Regions from separate parts of the Staphylococcus caprae genome, predicted to be linked through region 2. Evidence: riboswitches for the same ligand, from Rfam matches in the RefSeq annotation. Region 2 holds a riboswitch; each other region holds the start of a gene.
What was found. Region 2 has a riboswitch for thiamine pyrophosphate ahead of JMUB898_RS11460 (3-oxoacyl-ACP reductase). Riboswitches for the same ligand answer to the same signal wherever they lie in the genome.

Region 1 (3,217 bases), 440 kb from region 2:
ATCCAAATGAAGTAACTCGAGTAATTGCATCGTTTCTTGTTTAGCATTTTCAGAATCTAAATGGTTGTAATGGATATGAACCTCATCATATACAGAATTAGTAATAAATTGTAACTCTGGGTTCTGATATACAAGATACATATGTTGTGCTGCGTGTTTAATCTTCTTCAATTCTTTATTGTCGTAAGTCATTAGACCTTTATATTTGATTAATTGTAGCATGGATTCTAATAATGAAGTTTTACCTGCACCATTTTTGCCGGTAATAGTTAACCATTCTCCGGCGCCAAATTTAAATTCATCAACGGAAAATAATGTTTTCTTACCACGAATGATTGCGCCATGTTCAAATTTAAATAACGCTTTATTAGACATAGGAGCAAGTGGCACAGGGCGAGGGGCATTATCCCAAGCTTTTGGGTGCCAAACGCCATATTCAGTTAATAAATGTTCATAGTGATTAAGAATATGGTCAGGGGTATCATCTGCAATAATTTGTCCTTCATAATTCATTAGAAGAACGCGATCCACATGTTGCCAGATATGTTTAACTTTATGTTCAACAATTAATACCGTTTGATTGTCCCATAACTCAATTAATTTCTTCCATAAATCTTCAGTCGCTTTGACATCTAACATAGCAGTGGGTTCGTCTAGAAATAATGTTTCAGCTTTTTGCAATATCGTTTCTACAATGGCTAATTTTTGCTTCATACCACCACTTAAATGATTAATATAAGTTTGATCGGTCACTTTTAAATCAACTGATTCAAGCGCGTGTTTAATTTCCTTGTCCATCTCACTGCGAGGGACTTGTCTGTTTTCAAGAACGAAAGCCAGTTCTTCATACACTTTTGGCATACAGAATTGTGTATCAGGATCTTGAAAAATAACACCACTTTGGCGGTCAATTTCTAATTCATCATATTTCATAGGAAGCTCAATCAAATTAGGAACAATGCCGCTAAGTACATTAAGCAACGTGCTTTTACCCGATCCAGATGGACCGAGTAAAAGCACTTTTTCTTTATCATTAATTTTAATATTTAAGTTATCAAATATTTTTCTATCCCCGTTTGGATATTTCAAACGTAAGTTTTTTACTTTTAACAATTAAAAAATCCCCTTATAGGTTGTCGTAGTCATTTTGAGAAGCTGGTCTAAAGAGTTTGGTTACTCCCGTCTTATCGAGTGCTTTAACAATCCAATAAGAAATTAATCCTGTAATCACAATACCACTAATTGCTCGGAACAGAATAAATAGGAATAAGTTCCATCCAGCAACTTCATTTAAATAACCGTAGAAGTAATCGACAGGGAAAGTTGCGATGGCAGTCACAAAACCTGCAAGCATTGCTACTGCTGCTGAGCGTGACTGATATTTAAAGATTGCAAATACGATTTCACACGCTAAACCTTGAAGTAAAGCGTAAATAATCGTTGGTATATCAAATTTACCCATAACGATTGTTTCCCCAGCGCCAGCTGCTAACTCTGCTAATATAGCTATCCCTGGTTTAGGAATAATGAGGTAACACACAACAGCTGCCATAAACCATACGCCGTATGTAAGCTGTTCTAGATGAATACCTGCAACTTGAACAATGTTGTAGAAGAACCACCATAAGTTATAAATGATAGCAAAGACTACAGAAATCAATACTGTTACAAGTATTTCTGATAGTTTTAAACCTTTTGACATTACTTTTCCTCCTAAAAAAACGCACAACCCTCCCTAGGAAAGTTGTGCGTCAGAAAATATATCTAAATGTTTCAAGTTCATTAGATTCTATAGTTAACAACACTTTCCTACGCTAGTATCTAGCTAGATCAGGTTCAAAGGGTTTGAGGATAAACCTCATCTCAGTATAAATACATACACCCCTAGTGCGTTCGTATATTTAATTTAACTTTAATGTATGATTTTTCTAAAGTATTGTCAAGATAGTTTTGTCATTTAAAATATAGTTTAAATATTTTTTAGAATAAAATGAATTGAATCAATAAAAGCGTATAGGTATAGAAATATCATTTAGCAAAATGAATTGCGTTCTTCCATACCCAACTTGCGTTGTTTGCAAAATATTCTTGAAAAAGAAATTCTCCATGTTGAGGCCCACGGGCAAGGAGGGCTATGATAGAAGGAACTTACTATAAGCGCATTCCGACTCAAGCCTGTACGTTTACATGAAAGAGGCTGAGATATGAAATGATATCCCAGCCTCGTAATGATATATTGTTATTAGTCTAACGTATCTTGAACATCTTTTTTGGTTTGTTCTGTATCATTAGATTTTTCTTCGTTTTGTTCTTTTAGCTTTTCTTCTGCTTCTTTTGCTTTTTCAGCTGATTTCTTTTCAAATTCTTCTTTTCCCATAATAATTTCCACCCCTTATATAGGAATTATTGTTTACACATTACATTTACCCCGTTATCCTATTAATAAACCTTTGTAGGTCTCTAGACGTATTTATGGTTAATTTAAAGACAATTAGAAAATCTTCATATATAATAACGTTTGAGGTGAACAGTATGTCTTTTCTTAAGAAACACACCGAGATCATATTTAGCTATATTATCGGTATCGTTTCACTTTTCACAGGTCTCATCATTCTCATAAATCTACCATTAATTAAGCAGTTTAATGGTGATAAAAAAGTTAATACACATGTACATAATGTATGGGAATTTCTTAATGCATTCTTCAGTGAAATTATTAAAGTGATGAGTAGGTTTATAGGTAGTTTCCCAATTATAAGTGCCATTATCATTATTTTATTTGGTATCTTAGTCATGTTATTAGGTCATACTTTATTTAGAACAATTAAATATGACTATGACATTTCTATTTTCTTTTTAGTTGTTGGTATTTTGTATTTCATCATTACATTATTATTAATGACTCAAGTATATGGTTTCTTCGCAATTGTATTTATCATACCGTTCATCGTACATATTGGTTACATTGTTTATAAAGACGAATTAAACAAACATAATCATAAAAATCATTTTATGTGGATTATTGTAACGTATGGTATCAGTTATTTAATTACGCAAATAGCTTTATATGGACGTATTGATTCTAACGAAATTGAATCCATCGATATTTTAAGTGTGAATGCCTTCTTCATTATTATGTGGTTGTTAGGACAAATGTCTATTTGGAATTTCTTATTCTTAAGACGTTCATTACCATTAACGAAAGAAGAACTCGGTG
Region 2 (3,217 bases):
ACTATAAGGTAAAGAAGGTGGCATAAGATTAAAACCATCAGCGACACCTTCATCTATCCATTTCTCCATGGTATCTACAATTTCTTCGGGTGTACCTATTAGAGTAAGATGGCCACCTCCCGCACTCAAATATCCTAGTAATTCGCGTACAGTAGGTTGCTTGTCTTCAATAATGGCGAGCACGGTTTCATAACGGCCAACGGGACCTTTAAACGCTTCAACAGGTGGTAAGTCTGGCACAGGTTGATCCAGTTCCCAATTTGAACAATCTTGTTGAACGAAAAAGCTCAATTGCTTTAAGGCATCTTCAATAGGTAGGTAACGATCTAATTCTGCTTTTTTAGCCATTGCTTGCTCGTGTGTCTCTGCCACATACGTAACTAAACCAGGAAAAATTTTGATGGCTCTATTTGGGGTTTCACTTTTAGTAATGGCATCAGTCAATTTGTCACGGTAAGCACGTGCTTGTTCAATATTCCAAGAGACAGAATAAACAACATCAGCATATTTTGCGGCTAGTGCGACACCTTCTTTAGAGGCACCGGCCTGCATAGATACTGGTTTTCCTTGAGGACTTTGTGGCGTTGTTAATGGCCCACGCACTTGAAAGTTGTCACCTTTATGATTGAAAGGTTGAATATCGCTAGATTCTAGTATTTTATCGTCCTGTCTGTTAGGAACGAAAGATGAAGTTGACCATGATGTAAATAATTGGTTCATGACTGACGCAAATTCATCCGCTTTTTTATAACGTTCAGATCTTTCTGGTAACTTTTTAAGACTGTGATTTTGAGCTTCTGCATCGGTCATAGATGTGACTAAGTTCCATCCCACTCGACCTTGAGTTATATGATCTAGACTGAGTAATTGTCGTGCTGCTGTAAATGGATTTGAAAAGGTGCTAGAGATTGTGGGTACCAAACCAACATGAGAGGTCACTTGAGCAATTGCGGTTAAATTAATGATAGGATCAAACCAAAACGCAGGCAACGTTGTATCGTCACTTGCATTAAAAGCTTGATTATCTGCAAAAAATACAACATCAAAATTTCCTCTTTCAGCAATTTGAGCCAGATGCTGATAGTACGATATGTCTCCGATTTGTTCTATAAACGAATCATCCATTTGCCATGCTGCTTGATGATGTCCACATCCATAAAGTAAAACACCTATGTTAAGTTCACGTGATTCTTCCAATTATGACACCTCTTTGTCTCTCTATTTTAATAAAGAATGACTTGAAAAATTGAGACATTAATTCATTGTTAATCCGCCATCAACTGTAATATTTTGACCAGTGATGCCACGAGCTTCATCTGATGCCAAATAGACCACCATATTTGCTACATCTTGTGGTGTAGTTACCTTTTTTAAAGGTGTAGTTTGAGCAATTAAATCGAACACTTCAGGTGTCGTGACTGCACTTGCGTTTGTTGTTTTTAATAATCCTCCAGAAACGACATTTGCAGTAATCCCATATTGTCCTAACTCTGCTGCAATGTTACGTGTGAATCCTATCAAGCCAGCCTTTGCAGTAGTATATTCATGATAAGGAACTACAGGGTTTTGATATAAATTTGTGCCGATATTTATAATTCTGCCACCTTGCTGGTTGATAAATTGCGGGATGACACTTTGAGTGACATTGAATGCAGCTTTTAAAGTGCCGTCCAGTTGTTGTTGGTAATCATCCCATGTTAAATCTTTGAAACTTTTTTGTTGATTAGGATCAAATTTAAAGTTAACTAACGCATTATTAATCACAATATCGATCTTTCCAAAGTGTGCTGTAGCTGTTTCAATCATTTGGTTAACTTCATCACGACACGTCACATCTGCTTGAATTGCGATGGCTTTTTCATCACTTATATGTTCAATTAACGCTTCGGCTTTTTCTTTACTCTGCTTGTAATTGACGACGACATTATAACCTTTCTCAATTAATGTTTGAGCGATTTTAGCGCCTAGACCACGACTGCTTCCTGTAACGATTGCTGTTTTTGACATAATAATCCTCCAATAAAATAATTGTAATTAGGTAAAAAAATGCACAACCCTTCCGTAAGAAAAGTTGTGCATCTTAGTGATTAAATATTTAAACAGTTTAATGGTAAGATTGATGTCCACACTTTCCTACGCTAGTTCGAACTAGTTCAGGTTCAAAGGGTTTGGATTGTCTCCATCTCAGTTAAAAAACACCCCTAGTGCAAATAATTAACTTGTAATATTAACGTATATTTAATTTATATGGTTGTCAAACATAGGATGTGAGCTATGTTTCAAGTCGTTTTACGATCTTGTATCTACATTTCGATGTGTCTGTATGATGTGTGCAATTTTCTCAATAATTGGGTCTAATGAATCGAAATCTTCATGAATATCATACTCATTGATATTGACGCGCACGACAGGACACGCATTGAAATTGTTAATCCAATCTTCATAACGTTTAAATAACTTCTTCCAATATTCTGGATCTGTATTGATTTCCATGTCACGACCACGTTGCTTAATACGGTCAATGACCTCGTCATAATCACATTCTAAATAAATCAGTACATCTGGTTTTGGAAAATAAGGTGTCATTACCATAGCATTAAATAATTCTGCGTATGTATGGTAATCTTCCTGACTCATTGTACCTTGTTCTTCGTGCATTTTCGCAAAGATATCAACATCTTCATAGATAGAGCGGTCTTGCACAAACCCGCCACCATATTCAAACATACGTTTTTGTTCCTTGAAACGTTCCGCTAAAAAGTATATTTGTAGGTGAAAACTCCAACGTTCGAAGTCGTGATAAAACTTATCTAAGTAAGGATTATGATCAACATTTTCAAAAGAAGTTTTAAAATTTAATTTGTCAGCAAGTGCTTGCGTTAATGTAGATTTACCTACACCTACAGTACCTGCAATCGTAATCACTGCATTTTGAGGAATGCCAAAATTATTCATCTTTGCTATCTCCAATCATGGGTTTTATTAATTCTAAAATTTCTTTATAATCGTTATCATTTTCCACAAAATCTTTCTCGGTTGTATCAATAAGGATCACGTTTGCGCCTTCCTTTTTTAAAGATTCATAATATGCTTTATAATCTTTTTTCAATGTTAATAAATAATCATCTTCAATCGTATGTTCGAAGTCACGATTACGTTTGGCTATTCTAGATTTCAAAATATCTAAATCTGCATCTAAAAAGATAATCATATTAGG
Region 3 (3,217 bases), 1.1 Mb from region 2:
CAGATTTCATTTATATTACAGATACATTTTGCAATCGAAACAAATTCAAAACTGTCATGACAGTTTTGAATAGAATTTTAATTCTATTTATAATTAATTTTTAGTGTAATTCGAGTGTAAAAAAGTAACGGTTTTTTTTATTTCACTGTAACCTACACCGTATTTTCAGATGTTAGAGTGGTATTTGTAAATTAGTTAAGAAAACAAATCACTTTTAGGAGGATTTTTAATAATGAAAAAAACATTAATTGCATCATCATTAGCAGTAGGATTAGGCGTAGTAGCAGGTAACGCTGGTCATGACGCTCATGCAAGCGAAGCTACTAACGTAGATAAAGCAGAATTAGCACAAAAAGCACAATCAAATGATCAATCATTAAACGAAAGCCCTATCCAAGAAGGTGCTTATAACGTAACATTCGATTATAACGGCTTCACTTACCACTTCGAATCAGACGGTAATAACTGGAGCTGGAACTATGCACAAACTGGTCAAGCAACTCCACAACAAGATGTAAGCGAACAAGCTTCAGCTTCAAATAACCAAACTTCAGCTGAACAAGTAAGTGCACAACAACAATCTAACCAAGCTCAACCTGAGCAAACAGCTGCTCCACAAACAGAGCAAACTCAACAACCACAAGCTAAAGCAACTACTTCTTACAGTGCACCATCTAACAACACTTCAAGTAGTAAAGCATCAAGTGGTTCATCAGTAAATGTAAATTCTCATTTACAACAAATTGCTCAACGTGAATCAGGTGGCGACATTCATGCAATCAACCCATCTTCAGGCGCAGCTGGTAAATATCAATTCTTACAATCAACTTGGGATTCAGTAGCTCCAAGTCAATATAAAGGTCAATCACCAGCTAACGCTCCAGAAAGCGTACAAGATGCTGCAGCAGTTAAATTATACAACACTGCAGGCGCTAACCAATGGGTAACTGCATAATTTAAGTTTATGAGTCCAATTAACCATCTTCTCTCAATGAGAAGGTGGTTTTTTCATGTTTTACAGCCCATTTGATTGATTTACAGGTATTCGTTTGATAATGTGATAGATGAAATACATCAATATAACTACTAGGGGAGCCGTTTGGCTGAGATGAAGTGATTCAGACCCTTATAACCTGATTTGGTTAGTACCAACGTAGGAAAGTAGTCATAATCAAATAAGCATCTTTTTGCCTTGATCATGCTACTTTTCATTGTTGGAAAGTAGTTTTTTTATTATCCAAGGAGGCATACGAATGACATTTTCAAAAGAATTAAGGGAAGCAGCACAACCAATTATTGAAGATATTTATAATGATGGTTTTATTCAAGATTTACTCGCAGGAACACTATCTAAACAGGCAGTCCGTCAATACTTAAGAGCAGATGCGTCTTATTTGAAGGAATTTAGTAATCTTTACGCTTTACTTGTACCTAAAGTGCCTACAATGGAGGATGTTAAATTTTTAGTAGAGCAAATAGAATTTATGCTAGAAGGTGAAGTTGAAGCACATGAAGTATTAGCAGACTATATCAATGAACCTTACAATGAAATTGTTAAAGAAAAGGTTTGGCCACCTAGTGGAGACCATTATATAAAACACATGTACTACAATGCTTACGCACATGAAAATGCAGCATATACAATAGCAGCGATGGCGCCTTGTCCATACGTATATGCAGTGGTAGCAAAACGTGCAATCAAAGATCCAGCCCTCAATAGAGACTCAATTACAGCAAAATGGTTCGATTTCTACAGTACTGAAATGGATCCACTTGTAGAAGTATTCGACCAATTAATGGATCGTTTAACAGAAGAATGCACAAAAGCACAAAAAGAAGAAATTAAAGAAAATTTCTTACAAAGTACCATTCATGAACGTAACTTCTTTAATATGGCTTATATTGATGAAAAATGGAATTTCGGAGGAGAAAAACATGAATAAACCTAAAATTGCATTAACCATCGCAGGAACAGATCCTACAGGTGGCGCGGGTGTTATGGCTGATTTAAAATCATTTCATTCATGTGGTGTGTACGGAATGGCAGCGATTACAAGTATCGTCGCTCAAAACACACTAGGCGTCCAACATATTCACAATCTCGAAACAAGCTGGGTGAAAGAACAATTAGAAAGCGTATTTGATGATGAGTTACCTCATGCAATTAAAACAGGAATGATTGCGACCAAGGAAACAATGGAACTTATTCAAACTTATTTGGAAAGATATTCTGACATTCCATATGTTATAGACCCTGTGATGTTAGCTAAAAGTGGAGATTCGTTGATGGATGATGACACAAAATCACATTTACAATCTACGCTTTTACCTTTAGCAGATGTGGTAACACCTAATATCCCTGAAGCTGAAGAAATCACTGGTTTAAAGATTGATAATGAAGAAAGCATACGTAAAGCTGGCGACATTTTTATTAATGAAATTGGTAGTAAAGGTGTCGTGATTAAAGGTGGACACTCTGCAGACTTAAATAATGCGAAAGACTTCTTATTTACTAAAGACGATGTGTATACGTTTGAAAATAAACGTTTCGATACGAAACACACGCACGGAACAGGGTGCACATTTTCAGCAGTAATAACAGCAGAACTTGCTAAAGGTCGCTCAATTTACGAAGCAGTGAAAAAAGCTAAAGCATTTATTTCCATGAGTATTGAGCACACACCAGAAATTGGTAAAGGAAGAGGTCCTGTTAATCACTTTGCATTTTTAAAGAAAGTAGGTTTGGATGATGAATAATTTAGAGCGTTTACGTTCCGAAAATCCACTTATCGTATGTTATACGAATGATGTGGTTAAAAACTTCACGGCGAACGGATTACTTAGTTTAGGCGCAAGTCCTGCGATGAGTGAAGCACCTGAAGAGGCAGAGGAATTCTATCAAGTTGCAAGTGCACTCGTAATTAATATTGGAACGCTTACTCATGAAAATGAAGAAGATATTATGAGTATTGGTAAAATTGCTAATGATCAAGGCACACCTATTGTCTTTGACCCAGTTGCAGTAGGTGCATCTACATATCGTAAGCAATTTTGTAAGCGATTCTTGGAACAAATAGATGTCACGGTGATTAAAGGTAACGCGTCTGAAATTTTAACACTGATAGATTCGCAAACGACTATGAAAGGCACAGACAGCGATAATTCGCTTGATCCAATTGATATTGCTAAGAAGGCATCTGAGAGTTTGAATGCGGCA
Region 4 (3,217 bases), 160 kb from region 2:
AATGATTGTCATGCCACTTATTTTTGTATCTATTGTAGCAGCATTTAGTAAAATCCAAATTGGGGATAAATTTGCGAAAATCGGTACCTTTATTTTTATGTTTTTAATTGGAACCGTAGCGATTGCAGCCATTGTCGGCATTATCTATGCATTGATTTTCGGTCTAGACGCTTCATCGATCGATTTAGGAAGTGCTGAGCATTCACGTGGCTCAGAAATTAGTAAGCAAGCTAAAGATTTAACTGCTAATACATTGCCACAACAAATTCTTGAATTATTACCAAGCAATCCATTCTTAGACTTTACAGGTCAACGTACCACTTCAACTATCGCTGTTGTGATCTTCGCAACTTTCGTTGGTTTCGCATACTTACGTGTAGCGCGCAAACAGCCTGAACACGGTAATTTATTAAAACGTGGTATTGAAGCTGTATATGACATTGTAATGGCTATCGTCACTTTCGTTTTACGTTTAACGCCTTATGGCATCTTAGCAATTATGGCTTCTACACTTGCCACAAGTGACTTTGGAGCGATTTGGACTTTAGGAAAATTCCTACTCGCTTCTTATGCAGCATTAATAACGATGTATGTGATTCACTTAATCATTTTAAGTGTATTAGGTATTAATCCAGTTAGATATGTTAAGAAAACGTTAGAAGTATTGATCTTTGCATTCACTTCTCGTTCAAGCGCAGGAGCCCTACCTTTAAATATTCAAACTCAAACGCAACGTTTAGGTGTTCCAGAAGGTATTGCTAACTTCTCTGCAACATTTGGATTATCAATTGGACAAAACGGTTGCGCTGGAATCTACCCAGCTATGCTAGCAATCATGGTCGCGCCTGTCGCACATGTCCATATCGATTTCCAATTCATCATTACACTGATTGCTGTAGTGATTATTAGTTCATTTGGTGTCGCAGGTGTAGGTGGCGGTGCAACATTTGCATCAATTTTAGTATTATCTACATTAAACTTACCTGTCGCACTTGCAGGTGTACTTATTTCTATCGAACCTTTAATTGATATGGGACGTACCGCATTAAATGTGAATGATTCAATTTTAGCCGGAACAGGTACTGCACGCTTAACTAAAAATTGGGATAAAGACACATTTGAATCTAACCATTACGGAGAATTATCATCTAGTTAATTTTTATTAAAATGAATTTTAAACGAATAAGTATATGGTTCCATTATCTATCATATGCCTCACAAGCTTCTTATTTAAGGAGTTTGTGGCGTTTTTATTTAACTTTAGAAATAAGATTGAGTTATCAACTACTATACAACTGTCTTTGTCCAGAAAATCAACGATTCAAATACTTCATTATAAATTAATACTCTATTTAAACTGTTACGCTCTTCTTCGATTAATTCATCATTTATATACGCGTTTTTATAACTATGCTATGTTAGAAGTTAGGTATAACAAATCACTAGGGGTGCATGTTGCATGCTGAGAGAAAGGTACCCTTTCAACCCTTGAACCTGTTGGTTAGTACCAGCGTAGGAAAGTGAAATATATTTTTTATTTCTTTCAAATTCACTTTTTTACGAAAATTTGTTTGTTGGAGGAATTTTTTTATGGAAAAATTAGTAGTCGGTTTAGAATGGTTCTTAAATCCTGATCATTTGCCTTTAATTTTAGGAATGGAAAAAGGTTGGTTTAGCGAGCAAAACTTAGAAATTGAAATGATTGAACCTGAACAACATTTTGATGCTTTAGAAGAAATTGAAAATGGTTCAATGGATATCGCGATTACTGAGCCTATCCATCTTGTTGAATATAAAGCGATGAATGAAAATGTAGTTGGCTTCGCTCGATATCTACATACAAATGGCGGTGTGATGTACAACAAAGACAAAGGTATTCAATCACCTAAAGACTTAATTGGCAAACGTCTTCAATATCCGGGTGCTCCTGGATCAGGAGGTATAGCAATTGCTAAAACTATGATTGAAGCTGATGGAGGCATGTATAATGTAGGAGATATCGTCCCTATAAACAATAGCTTTTATCATACTGATGCATTGTTAAATGACAAGGCAGATGCAGCTACACTCATTTTTGAGAATTTCGAAATACTTGAAGCGAGAAATGCAGGATTGAATGTAGATTATTTTGCTTTAAAAGATTACAATGTCCCAGACTTTTGTCAATTAATTTTTATTACTACACCTGATAAGTTAGAAACAGACAACCAGAAACTCAAAAAGTTTATTAAGGTCATTCAAAAAGCTATACAATATATCAACAATAATTTAGAAGATGCCATCAATATATATGCAGATTACACCCAAACAGATATTAATAATAAATTAAATAAAGACACCATTGAAGCAACAGCTAAATGTTTTACTAATGATTTGTCTATGAGTTCAGACTTCTATAATGACTTACAATTATGGTTACAAAGTACAGGTAAAATCAAGCATACGATAGATGCAGAAAAATATTTTACAAACCAATTGTTATTCAGTAGATATACCAAATAATAGGAATAAGCTACAGAAAATAAGTTAAAAATCCTAAAATTATAGCCTATAAATGAATTCGGGTTTGAAAGTTCATTTATAGGCTTTTTTCCAATTATGAATTATTTTTTGATGAATCCAGCTTTATGCAATTGGTCTAACATATCAGGTCGTGTTTTACTACTTAAGAATTGCTCAATTTGTTCGGACCATGTTTCAGTACGCTCCCCATTTGTACGTTCCTTATAATAGTCACTTACAATTTGATCATACGCTTCTAATTCACGACGTTGTTTATCATTACTTGCGTCGTAGCTATTTTTATGGAAAATGTGTTCAAACGGTAATCTTGGTTTCGGCGCACCATTCTCATCCTCAGCAGGTTCACCTACTGCCATACCAAATAGAGGGAAGGTATAATCAGGTAAGTCTAAAATTTCACGTACACGCGCCACATCATTACGTAGAGAACCTAAATAAACGATGCCATATCCCATATCTTCAGCAGCTACAGCCATGTTTTCAGAAACAAGTGCGACATCTATAGAGCCGACTAGCAAGCCTTCTGCTGATGAAAAAGAAATACTCATATCTGATTCAGCGTTTTCATTTACAAGACTATGACGATAATAATCTAAAACAAATACAAATAAGTACCCATTATCTACAACATACGGTTGACCAGAAACTTCTTTTAAATCTTCTTTGATTTTAGGATCATCAATACCAATGATTG

Region 1: it holds a riboswitch for thiamine pyrophosphate, as region 2 does, so the genes downstream of both, JMUB898_RS09295 (ECF transporter S component) here and JMUB898_RS11460 (3-oxoacyl-ACP reductase) in region 2, are expected to answer to the same signal.
Region 3: it holds a riboswitch for thiamine pyrophosphate, as region 2 does, so the genes downstream of both, tenA (thiaminase II) here and JMUB898_RS11460 (3-oxoacyl-ACP reductase) in region 2, are expected to answer to the same signal.
Region 4: it holds a riboswitch for thiamine pyrophosphate, as region 2 does, so the genes downstream of both, JMUB898_RS12250 (ABC transporter substrate-binding protein) here and JMUB898_RS11460 (3-oxoacyl-ACP reductase) in region 2, are expected to answer to the same signal.

What each region holds. Positions count from the first base shown of each region.
Region 1 is NZ_AP018587.1:1,932,202-1,935,418, reverse strand. It holds gene JMUB898_RS09300 (ABC transporter ATP-binding protein) at 1-1,113, opposite strand, end outside; gene JMUB898_RS09295 (ECF transporter S component) at 1,127-1,702, opposite strand; TPP riboswitch at 1,790-1,896, opposite strand; gene graF (glycopeptide resistance-associated protein GraF) at 2,243-2,377, opposite strand; gene auxA (lipoteichoic acid stability factor AuxA) at 2,533-3,217, shown strand, end outside.
Region 2 is NZ_AP018587.1:2,367,898-2,371,114, reverse strand. It holds gene JMUB898_RS11465 (LLM class flavin-dependent oxidoreductase) at 1-1,197, opposite strand, end outside; gene JMUB898_RS11460 (3-oxoacyl-ACP reductase) at 1,255-2,007, opposite strand; TPP riboswitch at 2,114-2,213, opposite strand; gene JMUB898_RS11455 (deoxynucleoside kinase) at 2,290-2,955, opposite strand; gene JMUB898_RS11450 (deoxynucleoside kinase) at 2,948-3,217, opposite strand, start outside.
Region 3 is NZ_AP018587.1:907,134-910,350, forward strand. It holds gene JMUB898_RS04270 (transglycosylase family protein) at 233-955, shown strand; TPP riboswitch at 1,079-1,177, shown strand; gene tenA (thiaminase II) at 1,254-1,943, shown strand; gene thiD (bifunctional hydroxymethylpyrimidine kinase/phosphomethylpyrimidine kinase) at 1,936-2,757, shown strand; gene thiM (hydroxyethylthiazole kinase) at 2,750-3,217, shown strand, end outside.
Region 4 is NZ_AP018587.1:2,532,076-2,535,292, forward strand. It holds gene JMUB898_RS12245 (L-cystine transporter) at 1-1,156, shown strand, start outside; TPP riboswitch at 1,435-1,536, shown strand; gene JMUB898_RS12250 (ABC transporter substrate-binding protein) at 1,591-2,502, shown strand; gene nfsA (oxygen-insensitive NADPH nitroreductase) at 2,604-3,217, opposite strand, start outside.